Actinomadura rubteroloni: one gene and its partner. The protein of the gene in region 1 interacts with the protein of each later gene in a pairwise test. Links are inferred from orthologs where the notes say so. Each region holds a gene or a part of one and is shown in the gene's direction. Other genes may lie near its edges.

Region 1 (14,842 bases):
CGTCGTAGATGGGGAGGCTCAGGTTGCGGGCCACCTTGGCGATCACGCGGGGTGAGCCGACGCGGCGGCGGGTCCATTCGCCGTCGTGGGCCACGGCGACCGCCGTCGTGTCGGTGGCGAAGGTCTCCGGCTCCACGAAGAACTCCACGCCCCGGCGGGAGCGGGCGAAGGCGATCAGGGCCTCGACGTCGGCGTCGGTCGCCTCGCGGTCGAGTGTGTTCTGTCGCGGCCCCCGGTTCTTGCGGAGCCCGAAACGGTCGCGGATCCTCATCGGCGTCCCCCGTTCGCGGTGCCCGGAATCCTTTTCCGGGTCGATGAGCGGACTATGACCATAAACGGTCTTGGGGACGCGCGGGTTCCCACCGGCCGCCTTTTCGGGGCGCGCGGTTCTAGGATGACCGGCATCGGGGCCGGTAGAAGGGGGACAGATGGCGAGTCGCGTGCGCTTCGCCGCGGTGGTCACCGCGGCGGCGGTCCTCTGCGGGTGGTCGAGCAGTTTCGGGAGTGTTCCGGCCGCGGCGGACCGTTCCTTTTCCGCGGTGCCCGCACCGCAGGCCGGTCCCGGGAATGTGCGGGGATCGGGGAAGTCGGTCGAACGTCCGGCCGTCGCTCCCGGACGGCGCGGGGCGAATCCCGGACGACCGGGACTCGGCAGCGCACCCGTCCGGCCGGGTACGGCGGGCGGTCCTGGAACGCCCGCACCGGCGGGCACCCTGCCGCCGACCGAGGAGCCGCCGACGGAGGACCCGGTGACGGCCGGGACGGGCGCGCCCCGGCACATCGACTGCGCGAAACAGAAATGCGTCGCGCTCACGTTCGACGACGGACCGGGCCCGAAGACGGGCACGCTGCTGCGCATGCTCGCCGAGCGCGGCGTCCGCGCGACGTTCTTCGTCGTCGGACGCAACGCCGCCGCCCAACCGGCCGTGATCCGCCGCGAGATCGCGGACGGCCACGTCGTCGGCAACCACAGTTGGAGCCATGCCGACCTCGGCCGGGCCTCGGCGGCCACCGTCCGCTCCGAACTGCTGCGCACCCAGCGCGCCGTCCGCCGCGCCGCCGGTGTCACGCCGGTGCTGATGCGTCCGCCCTACGGTTCGACCGACCGGACGGTCGCCGCCGTCACCCGCGAGCTGGGCCTCGCGCAGATCCTCTGGGCGGTCGACCCGCTCGACTGGAAGGACCGCAACAGCGGCATCGTGACGCGGCGCGTCGTGCGCGGCACGAAGCCCGGCTACATCGTCCTCATGCACGACATCCACCCGACGACGGTCGCGGCCGTCCCGGCGATCATCCGCGCGCTGAAGGCCAAGGGGTACGTCTTCGCGACCGTCCCCGAACTACTCGGCACGCACCTCAAGCCCGGCCACCGCTACACCATGCGCAAACACTGACCCACCCCGCCCAACCCCGCCGCACGCGGCACCCGGCGCGGGTAACGACGTCCCACCGCGCGGGCCACGCCGCCGCACGGAGCGCCTCACCCAACGGAGCACCCGACCGCACGCGGCACCCCACGGTGCGTGGCACCCCACTGTGCGTGGCACGCCGCCGCGCGGGGCACCTCACCGCACGGGGCACGCCGCCGCACGGGACACCCCGCCGCACGGGGCAGCCCGCCGCACGGGGCACGCCGCCACACGCGACACCCCGCCACACGCGACACCCCGCCACACGCGACACCCCGCCGCGCGGGGGCGCCTGACGGCACGCGGCGCCTGACGGCACGCGGCGCCTGACGGCACGCGGCGCCTCACGGCAGGCGGCACCCCGCCGCAGGCGGCACCCCACTGTGCGCGGCACTTCGCCGCACGGGACACCCCGCCGCACGGGACACCCCGCCGCGCGTGGCAGCCCGCCGCGCGGGGATCGGCGATCTTCTTCTGGAGGCGTGAAGGTGCCGGGTGGCGGGCCGGGCGCATGCGTCTTGACCGTGGAGGCGCTCGGATCCACGATGGGTCGTCAATGGAGACTCCCGACACCCAGTCCGCGCGCTTGGCGGCGTTCGGCGACCAACTGATCGAGGTTCACGACTGGCTCCGCGCGGAACTCGCCCGTCTGAGCGAGGGCGTTGACGCCCGGCTTGATGGCGGCCCGGCGCCGGAAGAACTGCGGGCGCACTGCCTGACCTTCTGCACCGCGCTGGAACGCCATCACACCGGGGAGGACGGCGGGGCTTTCGTCGCACTTGCCGAGCGGCATCCCGACCTGGCGCCCGTACTGGACAAGCTGCGCGAGGACCATCGGCTGGTCTCCGACATCCTGCGCCGTCTTCGAGAGCTCGTCGCCGGCATAGATCCCCGCGCCGCTGACCCCCGGCAGGCGCAGCGCGTGCGCGGCGAACTCGACGGCCTCATGGCGATTATGGAATCGCACTTCGCTTACGAGGAGCGCAGCATCGTCACGGCGCTCAACGCGCTGGACGTCCCGGAGTGGGAGGAACGGCCGCCCGAGTTCCTGCGCACCGATCCAGCCACATGACTCCAGCGGGCACGAGCGCGACGGCCGCTTAGAGCGCTCCCTGGTCGGCGACGATGTCGCTCGCCTCGCGTGCGACCGCGCGTCGACAATCGCCTGCGTCGGCTTGGGATGGTCTGCTACCGCAGGCGTGCGCGTCCATAACGCGTGCGTCCGCCGCGTGCGTGGACGTCCATAATGCGTGCGTCCGCCGCGTCCGCCGCGTCCGCCGCGTCCGCCGCGTCCGCCGCGTCCGCCGCGTCCGTTGCCGTCCGCCGCGTGCGTTGCCGCGCGATGCCGTGCGTGTTCGGGGAGAACTGCGGCCGTGTGTGACGGTGTGCGTGTTGTGGCGTGCGTGTGGTGGCGTGGGTGGGTGTGGGGCGGGACCTTGGGGGGAGGGCGGGTCAGGGTTGGGTCAGGGACGTCCCCGATGGTGGTGGGCGTGCGGGGAGCGCACCATGAGGGCATGGACGGGAATCAGTTCGGCGGCGTCGAGGACGTCGGCCGGCTTCGTGTGTCCGATGCCGAGCGGGACGCTGTCGTCGGGCGTCTTCAGGACGCCTATGCCGAGGGGCGTCTCGATCACGACGAGTTCGATCTCCGTACTCACCTGGCGATGACGGCCAAGACGCGCGGCGAACTCGACACCGTGCTCGTCGACCTCGCGTCGGGCCGGGAGGACGGGACGCGGACGGGTGAGCTGAGCGGGGAGGACCGGGTGCTCGCCGCGTTGTCGCACGCGCTCGGTGTTCCGACGCTCTTCGTCGGTCCGCTCGTGCTGATGCTGACGAGCGGCAAGCGCTCCGCGTATGTGCGGCGGCACGCCGTCGAGGCCGTCAACTTCCAGTTGACTCTGCTGTTGGTCACGGTGGTGACGTTCGGGATCGGGGGCGTGCTCTACGCTCTGACCTGGGCCGTCGCGGCGGTCGCGGCCGTCGTCGCGCTCACCGGGAAGGGTTTCCGGACGCCCTGGATCCTGCGCCTCGTGAGATAGTCGGACGGCCGGTACTCCCTGGGGTGTGTGAGCACCCTCTCGCCCAATTATGTGGACGATACATGGGATGACCGGTTTACTGTCACGGGGAGGGTGAGATGACGGACCTGCTGGTCAACGGTGATCACGAACAGGCGGTCGAGGCGTTGCGCCGCTCGTACGCGGCGATCCCGGAGGGGCAGCCGATCCGGCTGGCGAAGCGGACCTCGAACCTGTTCCGGTGGCGCGACCCGTCCGACGCCCCGGGCCTGGACGTCTCCGGTTTCGACCGCGTGCTGAGCGTCGACCCCGACACGCGCACCGCGCAGGTGCAGGGCATGACGACCTATGAGGACCTGGTCGACGCGACGCTGCCGCACGGCCTCATGCCGACCGTCGTCCCGCAGCTCAAGACGATCACGCTCGGCGGCGCGGTCACCGGCCTCGGCATCGAGTCGACGTCGTTCCGGTTGGGCCTGCCGCACGAGGGCGTCCGGGAGCTGGAGATCCTCACCGGCGACGGGCAGGTCGTCGTCGCCACGCGCGACAACGAGCACAGCGACCTCTTCTACGGTTTCCCGAACTCCTACGGCACGCTCGGCTACAGCCTCCGCCTGAAGATCGACCTGGTGCCGGTGAAGCCGTACGTCAAGCTGCGGCACCTGCGGTTCGCCGACGCCGACGCGCTGAGCCGCGCGATGGACGAACTCGTCGCGAGCGGCGTCCACGAGGGCGAGACCGTCGACTTTTTGGACGGCACGGTCTTCAGCGCCGACGAGCAGTACCTCACCCTCGGTTTCTTCACCGACGAAGCGCCCTACACGTCCGACTACACCGGCCAGAACATCTACTACCGCTCGATCCAGCAGCGCTCGGTGGACTTCCTGACCGTCCGCGACTACATCTGGCGCTGGGACACCGACTGGTTCTGGTGCTCGGGCGCGTTCGGGGTGCAGAACCCGCTCGTCCGCCGCGTCTGGCCGGACCGGGCCAAGCGCTCGGACGTCTACCGCAAGCTCGTCGCCTACGACCGCCGCTACCAGGTCATCGCGCGGATCGAGCGGTGGCGCGGGCTGCGTCCCCGCGAGGACGTCATCCAGGACATCGAGGTGCCGGTCGGACGGCTGCCGGAGTTCCTGGACTTCTTCCACGCCAAGGTCGGGATGGCGCCGATCTGGCTGTGCCCGCTGCGCGCCCGCGAGAATTGGCCGCTGTACCCGCTGGAGCCGGGCCGGACGTACGTCAACGCCGGTTTCTGGGGGACGGTGCGGCTGCCCCCCGGCCAGATCCCCGAATACCACAACCGGCTCATCGAGCGTGAGGTAGCGGCCCTCGACGGGCACAAATCGCTCTACTCGACCGCTTTTTACAGCCGGGACGAGTTCTGGCGGCACTACGACGGGGAGACCTACCAGCGGCTGAAAGCGGGTTACGACCCCGGGAAGCGGCTGCTGGACCTCTACGACAAGTGCGTGCGCGGGCGCTGAGGCGTTCCGCGCCTGGGGAGGGGCCGGTCCCGCGCGGGCCGGCGCGATCCCGTCGCCTCGGCGGGGCGTGGAGACAGGAGGAAGAAAGATGACGCTGGCCAAGGTCTTCGAGCGCCTGGCCGGGCCTGCGGCGCCAGTGGAGTTCGCGGCCTACGACGGGTCGCGCTCGGGGCATCCGGGCGCGGACATCCGGTTCGACGTGCGCTCCCCGTACGCGGTGTCGTATCTCGTGCACTCGCCGGGCGCGCTCGGGCTCGCCCGCGCGTACGTGAGCGGCATGGTCGACGTGAGCGGCGACATGTACACGGCCCTGTCGACGATGCAGAAGGTGCTCGGCGACGTGACGCCGCGCGAGAAGCTGCGGATCGTCGGGGGCGTCCTCGGGGACCCGTTGCTGCGCGGCGCGGTGTCGCGCCGGCTCCCGCCACCGCCGCAGGAGGCGCCGTTCAGCCGGGTCCCGGCGTGGTTGCGGCATTCCAAGCGGCGGGACGCGCAGGCGATCTCCCACCACTACGACGTTTCCAACACTTTCTATGAGTGGGTTCTCGGTCCTTCGATGGCGTACACGTGCGCCTGTTTCCCGGAGGAGAACTCCACGCTGGAGGAGGCGCAGTTCCACAAGCACGACCTGGTGGCCAAGAAGCTCGGCCTGAAGCCGGGGATGAGGCTGCTGGACGTGGGCTGCGGCTGGGGCGGCATGGTGATGCACGCCGCCAAGGAGTACGGCGTCAAGGCACTCGGCGTGACGCTGTCCAAGCAGCAGGCGGAGTGGGCGCAGAAGGCCATCGCCGACCGGGGCCTGTCGGAGCTGGCCGAAGTGCGGCACATGGACTACCGGGACGTTGCCGAGTCCGGGTTCGACGCCGTCAGCTCGATCGGCCTGACCGAGCACATCGGCAAGGCGAATCTGCCGTCGTACTTCTCGTTCCTGTACGGGAAGCTGAAGCCGTACGGCCGGATGCTGAACCACACCATCACCCGTCCGGACAACCTCGCGCCGTCGATGAAGCAGAGCGGTTTCATCAACCGGTACGTGTTCCCCGACGGCGAGCTGGAGGGCCCGGGGTTCATCCAGCAGCAGATGAACGACGCGGGCTTCGAGATCCGGCACCAGGAGAACCTGCGCGAGCACTACGCGCGGACGCTCCTCGGCTGGTGCCGGAACCTGGACGACCACTGGGACGAGGCCGTCGCCGAGGTGGGCGAGGGCACCGCGCGGGTGTGGCGGGTCTACATGGCCGGGTGCGTCCTCGGGTTCGAGCAGAACTGGATCCAGTTGCACCAGACGCTCGGCGTGAAGGTGGACGACGAGGGCGGGGCGCGGATGCCGCTGCGTCCCGACTGGGGGGTCTGACGCGGCGGCGGGCGCGGGGGCACGCCCCCCGCGCCCGCTGTGGGGGCTGACGGCCGCCGCGTCCCGGGGTACGTTCACGATCATGGACGAGCTGCGGGCCGCGGACGTGAACCTGACCGACTGGGCGTTCTGGCGGGCGCCGCACGAGCACCGGCACGCGGCGTTCGCGGCGCTGCGCGGCGAGCCCCGGCTGCCCCGGTTCGAGGAGCCCGAGGTCTTCGTCGTCCCGCGCGGCCCGGGTTATTACGCGGTGACGCGGCACGCGGACGTGGTCGAGGCGTCGCGCCGGCCGCAGGACTTCTGCTCGGGCCGGGGCGCGATCAGCATTCCGGACATGCCGGGCGACATGCACGAGTACTTCGGCTCGATGATCAGCATGGACGACCCCCGGCACGCCAAGATCCGCCGGATCGTGTCGCGCGCGTTCTCGCCGCGCATGGTGCGGCGCTTCGACGAGCAGGTCCGCGAGGTCGCCGCACGGCTCGTGGCCGGCGTCGCGGCGGGCGAGGGCACCGGCGACTTCGTGGCGGACGTCGCGGCCCGCCTCCCGCTGACGATCGTCTGCGACCTCATGGGCATCGGCGCCGAGCACCACGCGGCGGTGCTGGCGGCGTCCAACACGATCCTGGCGGGCAACGACGCGGAGTTCATCCCGCTCGGCGAGCCCGACCGGATCGTGGTGGCGCTGCTGGACGCGGCGCAGACGCTCAAGGCCATCGTGGAGGACCTGGCGGCGCGCCGCCGCGCCGAGCCCGCCGACGACCTGACGTCCGCGCTGGTCAACGCCAACATCGACGGCGAGTCGCTGACCGACCAGGAGCTGGGCTCGTTCTTCATCCTGCTCGTCGTGGCGGGCAACGAGACGACGCGCAACGCCATCGCGCACGGCCTGGACCTGTTCACCCAACATCCCGAGCAGCGGGAACTGCTGCTGGCGGACTTCGAGGGACGGATCGGCGGGGCCGTGGAGGAGATCGTCCGGTACGTCTCGCCGGTGATCTGGATGCGCCGCACCGCGACCCGCGACACGACGCTGAACGGCCACGACGTCGCCGCGGGCGACAAGCTGGTGCTCTACTACTGGTCGGCGAACCGGGACGAGTCGGTCTTCCCCGAGCCCGAGCGGTTCGACATCCTGCGCGACACGTCCGGGCATGTCGGCTTCGGCGGTCCCGGCCCACACTTCTGCCTCGGCGCGCACCTGGCCCGCCGCGAGGTCTCCGTGCTGTTCCGCGAGCTGTTCGGGCGCCTGCCGGACGTCCGCGCCACGGGCGCGCCGGACCGGCTGGAGTCGGCCTTCGTCAACGGCATCAAGCGGCTGCCGTACACCGGCTGAGCGGCCCGGGGACCGCGCCGTCGTCCCCGGACCGCGGCGGATCAGCGCAGCGCGCGCTTGAGGATCTTGCCGGTGGCGGTCATCGGCAGCTCGTCGCGGAACTCCACGATGCGCGGGTACTTGTAGTTGGCGAACTGCTCCTTGCCCCAGGCGATCAGCTCGTCCTCGGTGACGGTCGCGCCGGGCGTGCGGATCACGTACGCCTTGATCTCCTCGCCGTGCGACTCGTGCGGGACGCCGACGACCGCGGCGAGGGAGACGTCCGGATGCGTCATCAGGACCTCCTCCAGCTCGCGCGGGTACACGTTGAAGCCGCCCCGGATGATCATGTCCTTCGAGCGGTCGATGATGTAGTAGTAGCCGTCCTCGTCGCGGCGGGCGACGTCGCCGGTGCGGAACCAGCCGTCGCGGATCGCGCCCGCGGTGGCCTCGGGACGGTTGTAGTAGCCCTTCATGATGTTGTGGCCGCGGATGGCGATCTCGCCGGGGCCCTCGCCCTCGATCGTCTTCCACTCGTCGTCGATGAGCTTCATCTCCACGCCCCAGATCGGCAGGCCGATCGAGCCGGGCCGCTGCTCGCGGTCGGGCCGGTTGAAGGACGCGACCGGGGACGTCTCCGACAGCCCGTAGCCCTCCAGGATGCTCACGTCGAACTTGGCCTTGATCCCCTTGAGGACCTCCATCGGCAGCGCCGACCCGCCCGACGACGCGACGCGCAGGTTGTCGCGGATCGTCGCCACGTCCTCGGGGGAGGTGTCGTCGGTCAGCAGCGCCCAGTACATCGTCGGGACGCCCGCGAAGACGTTCACCTTCTCCTTCACCATCAGCGCGACGGCCTGCTTGGCGTCGAACCGGGGCAGCAGGACGAGCGTCCCGCGCCGGAACAGGCCGACGTTCATCATGCAGGTCTGCCCGAAGATGTGGAAAAGCGGCAGCGCGACGAGCAGCGTGTCGTGCAGCGTCTTCTCGAACAGGCTGTCGGAGACGATCGCGTTCATCAGCAGGTTGCCGTGCGTCAGCTCGGCGCCCTTGGGCTGCCCGGTGGTGCCGCTCGTGTAGAGGACGACGGCGGTGTCGTTGGCGTCGGTCTGGACGGCCTCGAACGTCCCGGGCTGCCCGCCGATCGCGGCGAGGAACGGCTCGGCGCCCTCGATCGGGGACGCGGTCGCGGTCGGGTCGGCGGGCATCAGGAAGAAGTGCTCGCAGGCGTCGGTCTCCTGGAAGCCGGCGAACCCGGCCTCGCCGAGCGGGAGCTGCGGCGTCCCCTCGAAGCAGAAGAACGCCTTCGCCTCGGAGTCGGCGAGGTGGTAGGCGATCTCGCGCGGCTTCAGCAGGACGTTCAGCGGCACGACCACCACCCCGGCCTTGAGCGCCCCGAAGTACACCATCGGGAAGTACGGCACGTTGGGCGACGCCAGGGCGATCTTGTCGCCGGGCCGCAGGCCGCGCGCCGCCAGCAGGTTCGCCACCTGGTTCGCGACCGTGTCCAGCAGCGCGTACGAAAGCCGTGTGTCGCCGAGGACGACCGCGTCCCGGTCGGGCGTCTCGCGGGCCGCGTCTTCGAGAAGGACGGAGAGATTGAGCATGGCACTCCTCGTACCGGGTGGTGTCACCAGGCGGTTACTACTGGCGAGTGTACGAACCGTAGTGCTCATCCTGATACATAAGTTGCGGCCGACGCCATATGTGGTGCTTGCTTGACATCAAGGTTGTGACCATCCGGTCGGTTCGGTGGCCGTTATCGACCGCGCGACGGCCTTGCCCCTGCGCTAGTCTTGTTGTATGCGGACCACGGCCCTCCTTCTTCGACCGCCGCGCTGAGCCCTACCCGGCGAGCGCGGCGACCCCTCCTGTGCGAGGGGTTCTTTCATGTCAGGGCATGTCCGTGCAGGCCCCTCAACGACCGGAACCAGTGGAGCAGCGACGTGAGCAGCGACGAGACCTCGCGCAACGACCAGGCGGCCGACGGGTACGACCCGCGGGCCGTCCAGGACAAGTGGCGGGACCGCTGGGCGCGGCTCGCGCCCCACCGGGCGGGCGGCCCGGACGACCCGCGCGAGCGCCGCTATGCCCTGGACATGTTCCCCTACCCGTCCGGTGACCTGCACATGGGCCATGCCGAGGCGTTCGCGATCGGGGACGTGTCCGCCCGCTACTGGACGCAGCGCGGGTACAACGTCCTGCACCCCATCGGCTGGGACTCCTTCGGCCTGCCCGCCGAGAACGCCGCGATCAAGCGCGACTCCCACCCCGCCGAGTGGACGTACGCCAACATCGAGACCCAGGCCGAGTCGTTCCGGCGCTACGCCCCGTCCTTCGACTGGACGCGGCGCCTGCACACCTCCGACCCCGAGTACTACCGTTGGACGCAGTGGCTGTTCCTGCGCTTCTACGAGCGCGGGCTGGCCTACCGCAAGGGCGGGCAGGTCAACTGGTGCCCCAACGACCAGACCGTCCTGGCCAACGAGCAGGTCGTCGGCGGCCACTGCGAGCGCTGCGGCGCGCTGGTGGAGCGGCGCGTCCTGACCCAGTGGTACTTCAAGATCACCGACTACGCCGACCGGCTGCTGGACGACATGGACCAGCTCGAAGGCGGCTGGCCCGAGCGCGTCCTGCTGATGCAGCGCAACTGGATCGGCCGCTCCACCGGCGCGGACGTGGACTTCGTCATCGAGGGCCGCGCCGAGCCCGTCACCGTCTACACGACGCGTCCGGACACGCTGCACGGCGCGACGTTCATGGTCGTCGCGGCCGACGCGCCGCTGGCCGAGCAGGTCGTCGCGCCCGAGCAGCGCGCCGCGTTCGAGGCCTACCGCGAGGAGGTGTCGCGCGAGAGCGAGATCGAGCGGCTGTCCACCGAGCGCGAGAAGACCGGCGTGTTCCTCGGCCGGTACGCGGTGAACCCGGTGAACGGCGAGCGGATCCCGGTGTGGGCGTCGGACTACGTCCTGGCCGAGTACGGGCACGGCGCGATCATGGCGGTGCCCGCGCACGACCAGCGCGACCTGGACTTCGCGCTGAAGTTCGGGCTGCCGGTCCGCGTCGTCGTGGACACCGGCGCGCCCGACCCCGCGGCGACCGGCGTCGCCACGCCCGGCGAGGGCACGCTGGTCAACTCCGGGCCGGTGGACGGCCTGGGCAAGGCCGACGCCATCGCCCGGACGGTCGAGCTGCTGGCCGAGCGCGGCACCGGACGCGCCGCCGTCAACTTCCGGCTGCGCGACTGGCTGGTCTCGCGGCAGCGGTTCTGGGGCTGCCCGATCCCGATCGTGCACTGCCCGGCGTGCGGCGAGGTGCCCGTCCCCGAGGACGAGCTGCCCGTGCGGCTGCCCGACGACCTGCGCGGCTCGGACCTGGCGCCCAAGGGGACGTCCCCGCTGGCCGCCGCCGAGCAGTGGGTCAACGTCGACTGCCCGAAGTGCGGGGGCGCCGCCAAGCGCGACTCCGACACGATGGACACCTTCGTGGACTCGTCCTGGTACTACTTCCGGTACTGCTCGCCGGACTACACCGACGGGCCGTTCGACGTCGAGGCCGTCCGCCGCTGGATGCCCGTCGACCGCTACACCGGCGGCGTCGAGCACGCGATCCTGCACCTGCTGTACAGCCGGTTCTTCACCAAGGTCCTGTACGACATGGGCCTGGTGGACTTCACCGAGCCGTTCAAGCAGTTGCTCAACCAGGGGCAGGTCGTCAACGGCGGCAAGGCGATGTCCAAGTCGCTGGGCAACGGCGTCGACCTGGGCGAGCAGATCGGCGAGTACGGCGTGGACGTCGTCCGGCTGGCGATGCTGTTCGCCGGCCCGCCCGAGGACGACATCGACTGGGCCGACGTGTCCCCGCAGGGCATGGCGAAGTTCCTGTCGCGCGTGCACCGCGTCGCGTCCGAGGTCGCGTCCGCGCCCGGCGCCGACCCCGCCGCCGGGGACCGCGAGCTGCGCCGCGTCACGCACCGGACGATCGAGGAGGTCACCGGGCTGGTCGAGGCCACCCGGTTCAACGTCGCGATCGCCCGGCTGATGGAGCTGGTCTCGGCCGCCCGGCGCGCGATCGACTCCGGGCCCGGCGCCGCCGACCCGGCCGTCCGCGAGGCCGCCGAGACCGTCGCCGTCCTGCTGTCGCTGTTCGCGCCCTACACGGCCGAGGAGGCGTGGGAGCGGCTGGGCCGCACCGCGCCCGTCGTGACGGCCGGCTGGCCCGCGGTGGACCCGGCGCTGCTCGTCCAGGAGTCGGTGACGTGCGTCGTGCAGGTCGCGGGCAAGGTCCGGGACCGGCTGGACGTGGCGCCCGGCATCGACGCGGGCGAGCTGGAGGCGCTCGCGCTGGCGTCCGAGCGGGTCGTGGAGGCCCTGGCCGGAGCGGAGATCGCCAAGGTGATCGTCCGCGCGCCCAAGATCGTGAACATCGTGCCGCGCCGCTGAGCACGCGCGAAAGCCCCGTCCGGGACGTCCGGGCGGGGCTTTCGCGTGTCCGTGCTCGGGGACGGAATCACGGGGCCGTTCGGGGCCGTCGCACTGGACGGTTTGTCAATGCGGGAAAGATTTCGGTCCGCCGGACGGGAACGCCGTGGTATGTCAGGATTCTCCCGTCACATCTTGCGGAGAACCGCGACCACACGTCCCAGAACCGACGCTTCGTCACCCGGAATCGGGTCATACGCCGGGTTCTGCGGCATCAACCAGATATGGCCGTCCCTGTGCTTCAGCGTCTTCACGGTGGCCTCGCCGTCGATCATCGCGGCGACGATGTCGCCCTGCTCCGCGACCGGCTGCTGCCGGACGACCACCCAGTCGCCGTCGGCGATGGCCGCGTCGATCATCGAGTCGCCGGTGACCTTGAGCAGGAAGTGCGTGCCCTCGCCGACGAGCTGCTTGGGCAGCGTGAAGACGTCCTCGACGGCCTCCTCGGCGAGGATCGGGCCGCCCGCCGCGATCCGGCCGACGAGCGGCACGTACGCGGGCGCGGGCCGCGTCCCGGCCGGCTCGGCGCCGTCGACGTCCTCGGCGGTGCGCACCGGCGTCGCGCCCGGCACCCGCACCTCGACCGCGCGCGGACGGTTCGGGTCGCGCCGCAGGTAGCCCTTGCGCTGGAGGGTGCGGAGCTGGTGGGACACGCTGGAGGTGCTCGTCAGGCCGACGGCCTCCCCGATCTCGCGCATCGACGGCGGGTAGCCGCGCCGCTGGACCGAGTCGCGGATGACCTCGAGGACCATGCGCTGCCGCTGGGTCAGCCCGCTTCCCTCGCCGGAACCGTCGGGCAGCTCCCGGGCCTTGCTCATCGCTCGTCGCCTCCAGGCGGTCGGATCCGTCACTCCTCGTCCAGGGAACGCTACCGCCTCCACGACCGATGATCAAACAATTGTTCGAAGAAGATGCTCGCCTTCCCCCACTGCCGTGCGATAGAACATCGTACACACGTTCGATCGAAAATGCATTCGAAACGTCGGGTGCGGACCGGTCGCGGAGGGGCAGAGATGGGTGATTCGCTCCAGCGGGGACAGGTGGCGGTGTGCGGCGGCGGCCTCGTCGCCGGGCACGAGGAGCGCGGTGCTCCCGAGGACGGCGCGCGGCGGGGGTTCCCGCGCCGCCGGGGGCATCTGCGACTGATCATCGGCGGGCGCGGCGAACCGCTGGCGGACGTCCCGGCGTTCGTGGCGCCCCGCGTCGTGCGCCGGGCCGAGGCGCGGGCCGTGAGCCGGCCGGAGGGGCGGCCGGGGCTGCGGCTGACGCGGCGCGGACGGATCGTCGTCGGCGTCCTCGCGGCGGGGGTCGCGCTGGCCGTGCTGTGGCCCGTCGCCGGCGCGCTGCACGCCGGGACGCCGCCGAGCCCGCGGCCCCGGCCCGTCCGGGACGCCGCCCGCACCGCGACGGTCGTCGTGGGCGAGCGCGACACGCTCTGGGACATCGCCGTCCGGGCGGACCCGCACGGCGACCCGGGCGCGACCGTCCGGCGGATCCGCGACCTCAACGGGATGTCGGGGTCGATCGTCCAGCCCGGGAGCAGGTTGCGGGTCCCCGCCCGCTGACCCGCGCGGCGGGAGTAAGTTGCTGCGCCGGCGCGACACGCCGGAATGGTGCGCGCGAGGTCCGATGTGATCAGGGTCTACGCGCGGGACGCCAGGTCAGAGTTGCGTAGCGTGCGTCGGCGCCCTACGGTTGACCACAACATCTAGTAGTCGACGCGGTATCATTAACCACAGATTGTGGTCGTGTGACGTCCGTGTGACGCGGCCTTGCGTCAGGGGAGAGGAAGACACGTGCACTGCCCGTTCTGCCGCAACCCCGACACCAAGGTCATCGACAGCCGCTCCGCCGACGACGGGGCCGCCATCCGGCGGCGCCGCTCGTGCCCGGAGTGCGGCAAGCGGTTCACGACCCAGGAGAACGTGCTCCTCATGGTGGCCAAGCGCAGCGGCGTCACCGAGCCCTTCTCCCGGGAGAAGATCATCGCGGGGGTGCGCCGGGCCTGCCAGGGGCGGCCCGTCGGCGAGGACGCGCTGGCCCAGCTCGGCCAGCGGGTCGAGGAGGCGCTCCGGGGGACCGGCTCGGCCGAGATCCCCTCGCACCAGGTGGGCCTGGCGATCCTCGGGCCGCTCGGCGAACTCGACGAGGTCGCCTACCTGCGCTTCGCGTCCGTCTACCGGTCCTTCGAGTCCCTGGACGACTTCGCCCGGGAGATCGAGGACCTGCGCGGGCGCACTCCTGGAGAACACGCGCCGCCCCGGTGAGCGGCGGATCGGCACAACAGCACTGAGAACGGACAGCCCGGGGACGCCATCGTCCTCCGGGTTCAATCGTCCTGGACAGGACCCGGCGGGAGGGTCCGGAGGGGGAAGCCCATGACCGAGACGGTGAGCGGATCGTCGGCCCGGCGCGGCAAGGGAGGCCGCAAGGGCCTCAAGGTCGAGCGGATCTTCACGACGGAGGGCGTGCATCCGTACGACGAGATCCGCTGGGAGCGGCGCGACGTCGTCATGACCAACTGGCGCGACGGCTCGGTCAACTTCGAGCAGCGCGGCGTCGAGTTCCCCGACTTCTGGTCGCTGAACGCGGTCAACATCGTCACGTCGAAGTACTTCCGCGGCGCCGTCGGCACGGCCGCGCGCGAGTGGAGCCTGAAGCAGCTCATCGACCGCGTCGTCCGTGCCTACGTGGACACGGGCCTCGCGGAGGGCTACTTCGCGTCCTCGGCCGACGCCGAGATCTTCGAGCACGAGCTGACCTACGCCCTGGCCC
Region 2 (14,633 bases), on another replicon or contig:
AACCTGGCCGTCAAGGGGATCTACTGGTCGCGGCGGGCCGCCGACCCGCGCCGCCGCCGGATCCTCGCGGGCGCCGTCGAGCACCACGCGGTGCTGGACGCCGTCCAGTGGCTCGCCGAGCACGAGGGGGCCGTCGTGGAGTGGCTGCCCTGCGACGAGCACGGCCGGATCGCCCCCGAGACCCTGCGGGACGCGCTCGGCGACGGGACCGACGTCGCCCTCGCCACCGTCATGTGGGCCAACAGCGAGGTCGGGACCGTCCAGCCCGTCGCCGAACTGGCCGCCGTCGCCGCCGAGCACGGGGTGCCGTTCCACACCGACGCCGTCCAGGCCGCGCCGCACCTGCCCGTCGCGTTCGGGGCGTCCGGCGCCGCCGCGCTCACGCTGAGCGGCCACAAGCTCGGCGGCCCGCTCGGCGTCGGCGCGCTGCTGCTCGCCAAGCCCGGCCCCCGCCTGGACGCCGATCCGGTGCCCGTCCTGCACGGCGGCGGGCAGGAGCGCGACGTCCGGTCCGGGACGCTCAACACGCCCGCCATCGCCGGGTTCGCCGCCGCCGTCCAGGAGTCCGTCGCCCGCCGGGACGCCGAGGCCGCGCGCCTGGCGGTGCTGCGGGACGCGCTGATCGGCGCCGTCCGCGCGGCCGTGCCCGACGCCGTCCTCAACGGCCACCCCGCCGACCGGCTGCCCGGCAACGCCCACTTCTCCTTCCCCGGCTGCGAGGGCGACGCGCTGCTCATGCTCCTGGACGCGCGCGGCATCGCCTGCTCCACCGGCTCGGCGTGCTCGGCGGGCGTCGCGCAGCCGAGCCACGTCCTGCTGGCGATGGGCGCCGACCCGGCGCGGGCGCGCGGCTCGCTGCGGTTCACGCTCGGGCACACCTCCACCGAGGCCGACGTCGCCGCGCTCGCCGCCGCCATCGCGCCCGTCGTGGAGCGGGCCCGCCGCGCCGGCCTCACCTGACCGGGCGTTTGCCGCCCCGCCAGGCGGGCACCCTGCCGCCGACGTGGGAGGAGAACGACTGATGACGTCGACGCAGCAGGTCACGACGGCGGCCGGGGACGGGTTCCGCCGGGCCGCCGGGCATCCCTGGTTCCACCGGCTGTCGCGCGCAGGGCTGGCGGCGCGCGGCGCCATCTACCTGCTCATCGGCTGGCTGGCCGTGCAGATCGGCCTCGGCGACGGCGGCGAGCAGGCGGACAAGAAGGGCGCGCTCCAACTCGTCGGCGAGAAGCCGGGCGGGACGGTCGTGCTGTGGGCGCTGACGCTCGGCTTCCTCGGTCTCGCCCTGTGGCGGTTCTCCGAGGCCGCCTACGGGCAGCCGCAGGCCGACGGCCGCAAGCCCGTGAAACGGCTCGCGTCCTTCGGCCGGGGCGTCTTCTACACCGCCGCGTTCGCCGGGATGCTCGGGTTCGTCCTCGGGCAGGGCGGGCAGTCCAGCGACCAGCAGTCCCACTCCTACACGGCGCGGGCGATGGAGCACCCGGGCGGACGGTGGCTCGTCCTCGCCGTCGGGCTCGGCTTCGTGGCCTGGGGCATCGGGAACATCGTCGGGGCCGTCCGGCGGACGTTCCTGAAGAAGCTCCGCCCGATGGGCCCCACCGCCGCGCCGGTCGTCAAGACGCTCGGGATCGTCGGACGCAGCGCGCGCGGCCTGGTCTTCGGCGGCGTCGGCGTCTTCCTGGCCCGCGCGGCGATCGCCTTCGACCCGAACCAGGCGCGCGGCCTGGACGGCACCCTCCGCGAGTTCGCCGGCACGCCCGCCGGGCCGTGGCTGCTCGTCGCCGTCGCGCTCGGCCTCGTCGTGTTCGGCGCCTACTCGCTGTGCGAGGCGCGCTGGCGCAAGGTCGAGGCCGCGCGCTGAGCGGTCAGGGACGGTAGGGGGCCAGGGCGCTCCACGCCGGGTCCGGCGCGGACGCGACCTTGGCCTTGCCCTCGTCCCAGCCCGCCGCGACCTGGTCCAGCTCGGCCAGCGCCGACGACCCCGGATCGGCGTACAGGTGGAAGACGCGCAGGCCGTCGCCCGTCTCGATCGCCGCGAGCACCGCCTGGTCGCCGAGCGACCCGAACCGCTTCTCGAACTTGCGCAGCGCGCCCGACGACGGCTCCACCGGCAGCCGGTCGGGGTTGGCGTGCCGGTAGGGGACGGTCACCGTCACGTGCAGGTCGCACAGCGGATGGTCCTGCCGGTGCAGCGGGAACCGGACCATGACCCGGGACGGGTGCCCGCGCGGCGTCCGGCCCTCGCCGGTCAGCCACGCCTGGTCGGCGAACGGCTCGGCGACCTGCTCCACGACCGCCGCGAGCAGCGCGGGCGGCAGCGCGTCGATCGGCGCCTCCTCGGCGGTGGTGACGCGGCCGATCCAGCGGGCCGCGTCGTCCTCGCCGAGCGCCCAGTCCAGCAGGTGCCGCGCCACCTGGAGCCGCTGCTCCTCCGACACGAAGAGGAAGTCGGGGTGGTAGGCGGTGATGTCCACGCGGGCGCGGGCCTGGTCGGCGCGCATCCCGAACCGCGCGTACTCCAGGTCGAACTCGTGGTCGCCGAGGACGAGCCGCTGCGCCAGCATCTCCGGGTCGGGCTGGCGCGCGGGGTAGTACCGCCAGTGCGCGCCCGCCGACCGGGGAACGGCCCGGTGCCAGCGCTCGGCCAGCCCGCGCAGCGCCGGGTCGCCGCCGCCGGTGACGGTCAGCGCGGGGCCGCGCCCGTCCGACCCGCCGATCTCCCACTCCAGGTCGGGGTGGATCCGCCCGACGCGGTGCGACAGTTCCTCGACCAGCTCGGTCGGGAGGCCGTCGACGTCGTCGTCGTCCTGCTGCCGCTCCAGCGCGGACTCGATGGACGGGCGGGCCTGCGCCCACCACTCCCAGAACTCGCTGATGGCCGCGGGGGCGGCGGCGGACATGTCGCGGGGGCGGCGAAAGATTCCCATGGCGCGTCACATCGTACGCGGGCCGCGCGTTATTCCGTGGCCGCGTCACCAAGGTCACCGCCTACCCTGGAGGGGCTATGACTCTGCGCGTACTGGCCGCCATGTCCGGCGGCGTCGACTCCGCGGTGGCGGCCGCCCGCGCCGCCGAGGCGGGGCACGACGTCACCGGCGTCCACATGGCCCTGTCCAGCAATCCCCAGTCCTACCGCTCCGGAGCGCGCGGGTGCTGCACCCTGGAGGACGCCAGGGACGCGCGCCGCGCCGCCGACGCCATCGGCATCCCGTTCTACGTCTGGGACCTCGCCGAGCGCTTCCACCGCGACGTCGTCGAGGACTTCGTCAGCGAGTACGCGGCGGGCCGCACCCCCAACCCGTGCCTGCGCTGCAACGAGAAGATCAAGTTCGCGGCGCTGCTGGACCGGGCGCTCGCGCTCGGGTTCGACGCCGTCTGCACCGGGCACTACGCCCGCTCGGACGGGACGGTCCTGCGCCGCGGCGTCGATCCCGGCAAGGACCAGTCCTACGTCCTCGCCGTCTGCACGCCCGAGCAGCTCAGGCACGCGCTGTTCCCGCTCGGCGACACGACCAAGGCCGAGATCCGGCGCGAGGCCGACCGGCGCGGCATCCAGGTCGCGGCCAAGCCCGACAGCCACGACGTCTGCTTCATCGCCGACGGCGACACGCGCGGCTTCCTCGCCGAGCGGCTCGGGACCGCGCCCGGCCCGATCGTGGACGCCGGCGGCACCCGCGTCGGCGACCACGACGGCGCCTACGCCTACACGATCGGGCAGCGGCGCGGCCTGCGCATCGGGACGCCCGCGCCCGACGGCAGGCCGCGCTACGTCCTGGACATCTCCCCGGCGACGAACACGGTCACGGTCGGCCCGCGCGAGGCCCTGGACGTCACCGAGATCACGACCGGCCCGCCGGTGTGGCTCGCGCCCGCGCCCGCCGGGCCGTTCGGGTGCGCCGTCCAGCTCCGCGCGCACGGCGAGGTCCACCCGTGCACGGTCGAGCCCGCCGCCGACGGCCTGCGGCTGCTGCTCGCCGCCCCCGCGCGCGGCGTCGCCCCCGGCCAGACGGCCGCGCTCTACGACGGCGACCGCGTCCTCGGCTCGGCGACGATCACCACTACTCTGCGCCCGTGACGACTTTTCCGTGGGGGCCCGGGACGGCCACCGGCGTCGGTTCGTATCCGGGCGAGGACGGCGCCGAGGCGCTGCGCGTCGTCCTCGGCGAGCTGCCCGAACTGCCGCATCTGCCGGAACTGCCGGGACGCGGGGTCGGCGCGGACCTGATCGGCCGCACGGCCGGGCTGCTGGTGGACCTCGCGGTGCGGGTCGAGCCGTCCGGCTGGCGGTTCGGGGACCGGCCGGGACGCGACACGCGCCGCTCCCTCGACCACCTGCACCGCGACCTCGACGTCCTGGAGGAGACCGCGGGCGCGCACGACGGCCCGTTCAAGATCCAGGTGTGCGGGCCGTGGACGCTGGCCGCCGCGATCGAGCTGCGCACCGGCGACCGCGCGCTGAAGGACCCCGGCGCCGTCCGGGACCTCACCGCGTCGCTGGCCGAGGGCGTCGCCCGGCACGTCGCCGACGTGCGGCGCCGCCTGCCCGGCGCGACCGTGCTGCTCCAGATCGACGAGCCGTCGCTGCCGGCCGTCCTCGCCGGGACGGTCCCGACCGCGAGCGGCCTGTCCCGGCTGCGGCCGGTGGAGGCGCCCGTCGCGCAGGAGGCGTTGCGCGCGGTGCGCGAGCAGGCGGGCGACGTGTTCACGATCGCGCACTGCTGCGCCCGGCGCGTCCCGTACGGGCTGCTGCGCGGGGCCGGGTTCGACGCGCTCTCGATCGACCTCGCGCTGATCCCCGAGCGCGACGACGACCCGGTCGGCGAGGCGATCGACGCGGGCGTCGGGCTGTTCCTCGGCGCCGTCCCCGCGACGGACACGGCGCTGCCGCCGCTCGCGGCGACCGCGCGGCCCGTCCGCGAACTGTGGCGGCGGCTCGGCTTCGCGCCCGCCCGGCTGGCCGAGCAGGTCGTGATCACTCCGGCGTGCGGGATGGCGGGCGCGTCGCCCCGGTACGTCCGGACGGCCCTGAAACGCTGCCGCGACACCGCCCGGATGCTGCACGAGGCGGCCGACTGAGCCCGGCCCGGCGCAGTCGAGAATTGTCAGTGGGTCCGGGGAGAATAGGGCCATGACCTTGAGCGATGGACATCCCGACGGCGCTGCGGCGCGGCACGCCGAGCTGACCGAGCGGATCGACGAGGCCAACTACCGCTACTACGTCCTCGACCGGCCGACGCTGAGCGACGCCGAGTACGACGACCTGATGCGGGAGATCCAGGCGCTGGAGGCCGCGCATCCCGAACTCGTCACGCCGGACTCGCCGACGCAGCGGGTGGGCGCGCCGTTCGTCACCGAGTTCGCGGCGGTCGAGCACCTGGAGCGGATGCAGAGCCTGGCCAACGCGCGCAACGCCGACGAACTGCTCTCCTGGGACGAGCGCGTCCTGAAGGAGGTCGGCGAGGTCGCGGCGTACCTGTGCGAGCTGAAGATCGACGGGCTGGCCATCGCCCTGGTCTACGAGAACGGACGGCTCGTGCGCGGCGTGACGCGCGGCGACGGGCGCACCGGCGAGGACGTCACGAACAACGTCCGCACGATCGACGCGATCCCCGACCGGCTGACCGGGGAGGGCTGGCCGGAGCTGCTGGAGGTGCGCGGCGAGGTCTTCCTGCCCGTCGAGGGGTTCCAGCAGGTCAACGAGTTGCAGGTCGAGGCGGGCCAGCCGCCGTTCGCCAACCCGCGCAACGCGGCGGCGGGGTCGCTGCGGCAGAAGGACCCGCGCGTCACGGCGCAGCGCCCGCTGGAGATGCTGGTCCACGGGTTCGGCCGGTGGGAGGGCGGCGACCACCCCGACAGCCAGGCCGAGGCGTACGAGATGATGCGCGGCTGGGGCCTGCCGGTCAGCGACCGGTACAAGGTGCTGCCGGATCTGGACGCCGTCCGCGAGTACATCGCCCATTACGGCGAGAACCGGCACGAACCGTCCTACGAGATCGACGGCGTCGTCGTGAAGGTGGACCAGTTCCCGCTCCAGCGGCGCCTCGGGTCCACCTCGCGCGCCCCGCGCTGGGCGATCGCGTGGAAGTTCCCGCCGGACGAGGTCAACACCAGGCTGCTCGACATCAAGGTCGGGGTCGGCCGCACCGGGCGGGTCACCCCCTACGGCGTGATGGAGCCGATCAAGGTCGCCGGGTCGGTGGTCGCGTACGCGACGCTGCACAACGGCAGCGAGGTGAAGCGCAAGGGCGTCCGCATCGGCGACACCGTCGTGCTGCGCAAGGCGGGCGACGTGATCCCCGAGATCGTCGCGCCCGTCGCGGACCTGCGGGACGGCTCCGAACGCGAGTTCGCCATGCCCGAGACGTGCCCCGAGTGCGACACGACGCTCGCCTACCAGAAAGAGGGCGACGTCGACATCCGCTGCCCGAACGCGCAGTACTGCCCGGCGCAGCTCCGCGAGCGGCTGTTCTTCGTCGCCAGCCGCAACGCCCTGGACATCGAGGCGCTCGGGTACGTCGCGGCGACCGCGCTGACGCAGCCGCTGGAGCCGGCCGAGCCGCCGGTCCGCAACGAGGGCGACCTGTTCCATCTGACGGTCGACGACCTGCTCCCGATCCGGTCCGTCGTCCGGGAGCAGCGGACGGGCCTGCCCCGCATCGACGACAAGACCGGCGACCAGAAGATCGTCACGTTCTTCGCCACCAAGGAGGGCGAGCCGAAGAAGACGGTCGAGAAGCTCTTCGAGGAGTTGGAGAAGGCCAAGCAGCAGCCGCTGTGGCGGGTGCTCGTCGCGCTGTCGATCCGGCACGTCGGGCCGCGCGCCGCGCAGGACCTGGCCCGTTCGCTGCGGTCGATGGACGCGATCCGCGCCGCCACCGAGGAGGAACTGGCGACGGTCGAGGGCGTCGGCCCGACGATCGCGGCGTCCATCAAGCGGTGGTTCGAGGTGGACTGGCACCAGGAGATCGTCCGCAAGTGGGCCGAGGCGGGCGTGCGGATGGCCGACGAGGGCTCGGCCGGGCCGCGCCCGCTGGAGGGCGTCAGCGTGGTGATCACCGGGTCGCTGGAGGAGTTCAGCCGCGACTCGGCGACCGAGGCCGTCCAGGACCGCGGCGGCAAGGTCACCGGCTCGGTCTCGAAGAAGACCGGATTCGTCGTCGTCGGCGACAGTCCGGGGTCGAAATATGACAAGGCGGTCAAGCTCGGAGTGCCCGTCCTGGACGAAACCGGGTTCCGGATCCTTCTCGGCCAGGGGCCGGAAGCGGCCACGAACGCCGCGATCACGCCGGAGGAATGACGCCTCGCGCCCCGGCCGGTCCTACCAGCGTAAAGTTACCCAAGCGTACCGCTGGCCGGGCTTTTCGGGGCGCATCACCAGGAAACGGCATAACGGAACGTGCGCAATCGGTTTCGCGAGGTTGGTTCCAGGTCGTACCCTCCCTGTCATCAAGGTTCCCGAACCCCCCGAGATGGTGATGAAGGACCCGAACAACACGCGGAACACGCCGCCGCGCCGGGGCTCCCCGCTGTGGATCTACCTCACGACCGTCACCGTGCTCGGCTTCGCCGTGTGCGCGGCGGCGTTCGCCGGGCTCGGCGGCGGCGCGCGGGACGCGCTCGCGACGAGCCCCGTGTTCGGGATCCTCGCCTGCCTGGTCCTGGTCGGCGAACTGCGTCCGATCGTCACGCCGGGCTCGACCGAGGACAGCGGCGCCAGCACCGCGACCACCTTCTCGTTCGCCGCCCTGCTGTACGCGGGACTGCCCGCCGCGCTCGCGCTGCGGGCGGTCTCGCTGATCGTGTGCGGCGGGCTCTGGCGCCGCGCCCCGCACCGCATCGGCTTCAACGTCGCCCAGTACGCGCTGAGCCTGGCCGCCGGGCAGCTCGTCCTGACGGCGTTCGGGACGGGCGGCACCCCGCTCCACCCCTGGGTCCCCGACGGCGACGACCTCGCCGCCATCGCGCTCGCCGGGGCCGCCTACTTCGCCTGCAACGACGCGCTGGTCGCGGGCGCCGTCGCGCTGCACGAGCGGATCTCCCTGCTGCGCGCGGTGCGCGGCGACCTGGCCTACCAGGTGCTCGTGCATCTGGCGCTGCTCGGGCTGGCGCCGCTCGTCGTCACCGCGATGGACCGTTCGGCCGCGTTCCTGCCGCTGATCGTCCTGCCGTTCATCGCCGTCTACCTCAACGCGTCCGCGTCGGTGCGGCGCGAGCACCAGGCGCTGCACGACGGCCTCACCGGCCTGCCGAACCGCAAGCTGCTCACGCTGCGGACCGAAGAGGCCCTGGCGCACGTCCGCACCGCCGACCGGCGCGCCGTCCGGGCCGTCGCGGGACGCCGCCGCGACGGCGAGCGCGCCCGCGCGGCGCTGTTCCTGCTCGACCTGGACCGTTTCAAGGAGGTCAACGACACGCTCGGGCACCTCACCGGGGACCGGCTGCTCCAACTCGTCGCGCACCGCCTCACCCACGCCGTCCGGCCCGGCGACCTGGTCGCGCGGCTCGGCGGGGACGAGTTCGCGGTGCTGCTGCCGTCGGTCCGCGACGAGGCCGCCGCCCGCGAGGTCGCCGCCCGGCTGCGCGCCGCGCTGAGCGAGCCCGTCCGGCTGGACGGCATGACGTTCGACCTGGACGGCAGCGTCGGCATCGCGCTGTGCCCCGACCACGCGCAGGACTTCGAGACCCTGCTGAAGCGCGCGGACGTCGCGATGTACCACGCCAAGCAGACGCGCAGCGGCGTCGAGGTCTACGCGCCCGCGCAGGACCGCAACTCCCCGGCCCGGCTGCGGATGCTCGGCGACCTGCGCCGCGCCGTGGACCGTGGCGAACTGGAGCTGTTCTACCAGCCGAAGGTCGCGCTGCGGGACGGCAAGCTCGTCGGCATGGAGGCCCTGCTGCGCTGGCGCCACCCCGACGAGGGCCTGATCGGGCCGGAGCGGTTCCTGTCGGTCGCCGAGCAGACGTACCTGATGCGGTCGATCACCGGCTACGTCGTGAACGCCGCGCTGGCGCAGACCGCCGCGTGGTGGCGCGAGAACCTGACCGTCCAGGTCGCGGTGAACGCCTCGGGCCGCGACCTGTTCGACGCGGGCCTCACCGAGGTCGTCGAGGACGGCCTGGCCCGGCACGGCCTGCCCGCCGCCGCGCTCCAACTGGAGATCACCGAGCGGATCCTCATGAACGAGTCGGCGTACGCGTCCGAGACGGTCGGCAAGCTCGCCCGGCTCGGCATCCCGCTCAGCCTGGACGACTTCGGCACCGGCTACTCCTCGCTGGTGCGGCTGCGGCGGCTGCCCGTCGAGGAGATCAAGATCGACGCGTCGTTCGTGCGGCGGCTGACCCGGTCGCCCGACGACGCGGTGATCGTCCGGTCGATCATCGACCTCGTCCGCACCCTCGGGCTGCGCTCGGTCGCCGAGGGCGTCGAGGACCCCGGCACCGCCGGCGCGCTGCGCGAACTCGGCTGCGACGCCGCGCAGGGCTACCACTTCGGCCGCCCGATGGACGCCGCGACCGCCACCGACTGGCTCCGCCGCCGGATGGAGCGGGCCCCCGAGCCCGCCGCCTGACCCGGCGCCCCGCCCGCTCAGTACCGGCGGTCCGGCGGGGCGTCCTCGTACTCCTGGTAGTACCGGCGCTCGCGCACGTCCACCGGCCGCTCCACGACCCGCCGCCGGGCGCTAGCCATCCGGACCACGCCGAAGACCAGGCCGATCAGCCCGCCGAGGATCAGGATGTAGCCGACCACCTTGATGTCGAGTCCGCTGATGTCGTAGTTCACCGCGTAGGCCAGGATCGCCCCGATGATGATCAATGCGATGCTGCCGCCGATCGTCACGGCGACCTCCCTCCGTCGTCCACAGACGTACGGGGGACCCGTTCCCTCAGCACGGCTTCGAAACGGCGTCCGCGCCGTTACCGGAAGGCGCCGACGCCGTCCGGCGCCCTAGGATGGACGGAACAGCACACTTCACATTCGGGCCATGAGGCGCGCCATGATGCCTCCGGCCCGGGGAAACTCCATCCAGGAAACGGTTCGCACATGTCCGCGATCACCCGTGCCGAGGTCGCGCACCTCGCCCGGCTGTCCCGGCTGGCGCTCGGCGACGACGAGCTCGATCGTCTCGCCGCCCAGCTCGACCAGATCATCTCCGCGGTCGCGCGGGTGCAGGAGGTCGCCGCGGAGGACATCCCGCCGACCTCGCACGCCCTGCCGCTGACCAACGTCTACCGGCCCGACGAGGTCCGCCCGTCGCTGGCGCCGGAGCAGGCGCTCGCGGGCGCGCCCGCCGTGGAGGAGCAGCGGTTCCGGGTCCCGCGGATCCTGGACGAGGAGGCGTGAGCGTGAACGAACTGGTCGGCAGGACCGCCGCCGAACTCGGCGCGCTGATCGCGGCGGGGGAGACCTCGGCCGCCGAGGTCGCCGACGCCCACCTGGACCGCATCGCGGCCGTGGACGGCGCGGTCGGCGCGTTCCTGCACGTCGATCCGGAGAACGTCCGCGCGCAGGCCCGCGCGGTGGACGAGCGGCGCGCGGCGGGCGAGGAACTGGGCCCGCTCGCGGGCGTCCCGATCGCCCACAAGGACGTCTTCACCACCACGGACATGCCCACGACCGCCGGGTCGAAGATCCTGGAGGGGTGGCGCCCGCCCTACGACGCGACGATCACCGAGCGGCTGCGCGCGGCGGGCCTGGTGATCATCGGCAAGACGAACATGGACGAGTTCGCGATGGGCTCGTCCACCGAGAACAGCGCCTACCGGGTGACCCGCAACCCGTGGGACCTGTCGCGGATCCCGGGCGGCTCGTCCGGCGGGTCGTCGGCGGCGGTCGCGGCTTATGAGGCGCCGCTCGCGACGGGCACCGACACGGGCGGCTCGATCCGCCAGCCCGCCGCCGTCACCGGCATCGTGGGCATGAAGCCGACCTACGGCGGGTCGTCCCGCTACGGCGTGATCGCGTTCGCGTCGTCGCTGGACACCCCCGGCCCGTTCGCCCGCAACGTCCTGGACGCGGCGCTGCTGCACGAGACGATGAGCGGCCACGACCCGCGCGACTCGACGTCGATCGACCGGCCCGTCCCGCCGGTGGCCGAGGCGGCGCGGCGCGCGGACGTCGCGGGCCTCACGGTCGGCGTCGTCAAGGAGTTCGCCGGGTCCGGCGGCGACGACGGCGTCACGGCCCGGTTCACCGAGGCCGTCGCGCTGCTGGAGTCGCTCGGCGCGAAGGTCGTCGAGGTGTCGTGCCCGCACTTCACCTACGCGCTGCCCGCCTACTACATCATCGCGCCGTCGGAGGTGTCGTCCAACCTCGCCCGCTTCGACGCGATGCGCTACGGCCTGCGCGTCGGCGACGACGGCTCCCGCAGCGCCGAGGAGGTCATGGCGCTGACCCGCGCGGAGGGCTTCGGCCCCGAGGTCAAGCGCCGGATCATGCTCGGCACCTACGCGCTGTCGTCGGGCTACTACGACGCCTACTACGGCAAGGCGCAGCAGGTCCGGACGCTCGTCAACCGCGACTTCGACGCCGCGTTCGAGCGCGTGGACGTCCTGGTCTCGCCGACGACGCCGTCCACCGCCTTCCCGATCGGCGAGCGCGCCGACGACCCGATGGCCATGTACCTGGCCGACCTGTGGACGATCCCGTCCGACCTGGCGGGCAACGCGGCGATCTCCGTCCCGTGCGGCCTCGCCGACGACGGCCTGCCCGTCGGCCTGCAGATCATGGCGCCCGTCCTCGGCGACGACCGCGCGTACCGCGTCGGCGCCGCCGTGGAGCGGGCCCTCGAAGACCGCTGGGGCGGCCCCCTGCTGGCCAAGGCCCCCGACCTCGCGGAGGCTGCCCGATGAGCGCGCCCACGGTGACGACGTACGACGCGGCGCTGGCCAAGTACGAGCCGGTGCTCGGCCTGGAGACCCACATCGAGCTGGGCACGGCGTCGAAGATGTTCTGCGGCTGCCGGACGGAGTTCGGCGCCGACCCGAACACCCAGGTCTGCCCGGTGTGCCTCGGGCTGCCCGGGTCGCTGCCGGTCACCAACCGCGCGGCGATCGAGGGCATCATCAAGATCGGCCTGGCGCTGAACTGCGACATCGTGGAGTGGTGCCGGTTCGCCCGGAAGAACTACTTCTATCCGGACATGCCGAAGGACTACCAGATCTCCCAGTACGACGAGCCGCTGTGCGTCGACGGGTACCTGGAGGTCGAGGTCGAGGGCGACACGTACCGCGTCGAGATCGAGCGCGTCCACATGGAGGAGGACACCGGCAAGTCGCTGCACGTCGGCGGCTCCACCGGCCGCATCCACGGCGCCGACTACTCGCTGGTGGACTACAACCGCGCCGGGATCCCGCTCGTCGAGATCGTCACCCGGCCGATCCCCGCGACCGGCGACAAGGCCCCGCTCGTCGCCCGCGCCTACGTGACCGAGCTGCGCGAGCTGGTCCGCGCGCTCGGCGTCTCCGACGTCCGGATGGAGCAGGGCTCGCTGCGCTGCGACGTCAACGTGTCGCTGATGCCGCGCGGCGCCGCCGAGTGGGGGACGCGCACCGAGACCAAGAACGTCAACTCGCTGCGGTCGGTGGAGCGGGCCGTCCGGTCGGAGATCGAGCGGCAGGCGGGCGTGCTGGACGCGGGCGGGAAGATCGTCCAGGAGACCCGGCACTTCCACGAGGACACCGGCACCACCACGTCCGGGCGCAGCAAGGAAGAGGCGCAGGACTACCGGTACTTCCCCGAGCCCGACCTCGTCCCGATGGCGCCGTCGCGGGAGTGGGTGGACGAGCTGCGCGCGGCGCTGCCCGAGCTGCCCGCCGCGCGCCGCCGCCGGGTGCAGGGCGAGTGGGGCCTGTCGGACCTGGAGTTGCGCGACGTCGTCAACGCCGGGGCCCTCGACCTCATCGAGGAGACGATCGCGGCGGGCGCGGACGCGGGCGCGGCGCGCAAGTGGTGGATGAACGAGCTGTCGCGGCGCGCCACCGCGCTCGGCGTGGAGCTGGCCGAGCTGCCGATCACGCCGGTGCAGGTCGCGCGCGTCCAGGCGATGGTCGCGGCGGGCGAGCTGAACGACAAGCTGGCCCGGCAGGCGTTCGAGGGCGTCCTCGCGGGCGAGGGCGAGCCGGACGACGTCGTCGCCGCGCGCGGCCTGAAGGTCGTGTCCGACGACGGGGCGCTCGGCGCGATCGTGGACCAGGTCATCGCCGACAACGCGGCCGTGGCCGACAAAGTGCGCGGCGGGAAGGTCGCCGCTGCGGGCGCTCTCGTCGGCGCGGTGATGAAGGCCAGCCGGGGCCAGGCCGACGCGGGCCGCGCCCGCGCGCTGATCCTGGAGAAGCTCGGCGTGTCCTGACCGGCGCGTACCGCGAGGAGTCCCGTGGCGGTCGCCGGACCGCCACGGGATTTCCGCCCGGACTGTCGGGGGCGGCGGCTACGGTTCCCGCATGGCAGTCATTCACCCCCCGTTCCCGTCCGTCCCGGACGGGCTCCCCGCGGGCGTCGTCGTCCACGCCTGCGACGGATTCACCGAGCCGCGCTGGGCCGGCCGCCCGATCCTGTGGCTCACCGCCGACGAGCTTCCGGACGCGTCCGGTCTCTGGACGCGGCTCTACGGCGAACGCGAGAAGACCGGCCTCTACCCGCTGCTGCTGAGCGGCCTCAGCGGCGACTCGGCGCGGCCGTGGCTGGCGGAGGAGCTGGGGTTCGTCCCGGTCGACGACGTGGACGAGGTCGACCCGGCCGAGGCGCTCGCCGAGCTGTGGGCGGAGTACCTGGAGGACGACGGCCCGGCCGGCGCGTGGCCGGGGCTCGCGGCGCCCGGCGCGATGGCGGGCGACCCCGACGAGGAGGCCCGCGAGCTGGCCCTGTTCCTCGGCGAGAAGCGGCGCGTCGGCCTGGTCCCGGTGGACCGGGGCGCCGACGCGCTGGCCATGTCCGGCTGGGACGGCCCGTGCAACCACACCAACGCCATCGGCGACCTCGCGGCCGTCGTCCGCTCCTGGGAGGACCGGTTCGGCGCGCGGGTCGTGGAGGTCGGCTTCGACACGCTGAACCTGTCGGTCGCGGCGCCGCCCGCGACGGTCGAGCATGCCCGCGCGGTCGCCGCCGAGCACTACGCGTTCTGCCCGGACAACATCGACCAGAGCGGCCTCGGCCTGGACGAGTACGCCGACGCGCTCGTCGGCACCCGCTGCTGGACGTTCTGGTGGGATTGACCGACAAAAGGGCGTGATGTCCGTCGCTGTGCGGTTCGATGGGCCTGGCGGATCGGCACGGTCCACCGCCGCGCTCTCTGGCCCATGATCAGGGGGTTTGCCCACCCGCGGGCGGTTCCGCGCCGCCCTTTGTCGCCGGGTGGAGGCTGAGCCTCAATCGCACCGTGACCTACGGAACGTACGGTGAACATCACGGTGATCCCGCACCGCAGCAACGGCGCTGGACCGGCCTCGCGCGGTCGGGACCGAGCGACCGCGCCACCGCGCCGGGCACGTCCACGCGGCTCCGGACGTTCGTCCGGGCGCCGGACACACATCACCGACAAATCCACCACCAGTCCCGCAAGGCAACCGTGGGACGCCCCTTCCCCGAGGGGCAGGAAGGGACACGAGGCGCGATGAGCGGCGGCTTTCCCCGGCGG

What was found.
Region 2: the proteins of leuS (region 1) and ligA interact in binary tests that used the Escherichia coli proteins (3 or more experiments, as listed by UniProt). The link is inferred for Actinomadura rubteroloni from one-to-one orthologs.

The regions. Positions count from the first base shown.
Region 1 is NZ_MTBP01000004.1:14,945-29,786, forward strand. What follows is about bases 9,138-12,280. They hold leuS (leucine--tRNA ligase), read left to right. Parts: upstream 9,138-9,532; coding sequence 9,533-12,028; downstream 12,029-12,280. Other genes in these bases: BTM25_RS24370 (long-chain-fatty-acid--CoA ligase), read right to left, coding at 9,138-9,193; lexA (transcriptional repressor LexA), read right to left, coding at 12,196-12,280. In the rest of the region: BTM25_RS24335 (hypothetical protein), read right to left, coding at 1-271; BTM25_RS24340 (polysaccharide deacetylase family protein), read left to right, coding at 750-1,394; BTM25_RS24345 (hemerythrin domain-containing protein), read left to right, coding at 1,966-2,481; BTM25_RS24350 (DUF4870 domain-containing protein), read left to right, coding at 3,074-3,451; BTM25_RS24355 (FAD-binding oxidoreductase), read left to right, coding at 3,550-4,917; BTM25_RS24360 (class I SAM-dependent methyltransferase), read left to right, coding at 5,006-6,271; BTM25_RS24365 (cytochrome P450), read left to right, coding at 6,354-7,607; more of BTM25_RS24370, read right to left, coding at 7,649-9,137; more of lexA, read right to left, coding at 12,281-12,885; BTM25_RS24385 (LysM peptidoglycan-binding domain-containing protein), read left to right, coding at 13,081-13,632; transcriptional regulator NrdR, read left to right, coding at 13,864-14,334; BTM25_RS24395 (vitamin B12-dependent ribonucleotide reductase), read left to right, coding at 14,446-14,842.
Region 2 is NZ_MTBP01000002.1:1,040,841-1,055,473, reverse strand. The notes cover bases 4,779-7,712. They hold ligA (NAD-dependent DNA ligase LigA), read left to right. Parts: upstream 4,779-5,128; coding sequence 5,129-7,297; downstream 7,298-7,712. Other genes in these bases: BTM25_RS16355 (putative bifunctional diguanylate cyclase/phosphodiesterase), read left to right, coding at 7,470-7,712; BTM25_RS16365 (methionine synthase), read left to right, coding at 4,779-5,076. Outside these bases: BTM25_RS16385 (cysteine desulfurase family protein), read left to right, coding at 1-960; BTM25_RS16380 (DUF1206 domain-containing protein), read left to right, coding at 1,022-1,861; BTM25_RS16375 (DUF695 domain-containing protein), read right to left, coding at 1,866-2,927; tRNA 2-thiouridine(34) synthase MnmA, read left to right, coding at 3,005-4,075; more of BTM25_RS16365, read left to right, coding at 4,072-4,778; more of BTM25_RS16355, read left to right, coding at 7,713-9,569; BTM25_RS16350 (DUF6458 family protein), read right to left, coding at 9,587-9,838; Asp-tRNA(Asn)/Glu-tRNA(Gln) amidotransferase subunit GatC, read left to right, coding at 10,043-10,342; Asp-tRNA(Asn)/Glu-tRNA(Gln) amidotransferase subunit GatA, read left to right, coding at 10,339-11,850; Asp-tRNA(Asn)/Glu-tRNA(Gln) amidotransferase subunit GatB, read left to right, coding at 11,847-13,349; BTM25_RS16330 (DUF4253 domain-containing protein), read left to right, coding at 13,441-14,211; BTM25_RS16325 (putative bifunctional diguanylate cyclase/phosphodiesterase), read left to right, coding at 14,610-14,633. UniProt on the Escherichia coli protein: DNA ligase that catalyzes the formation of phosphodiester linkages between 5'-phosphoryl and 3'-hydroxyl groups in double-stranded DNA using NAD as a coenzyme and as the energy source for the reaction.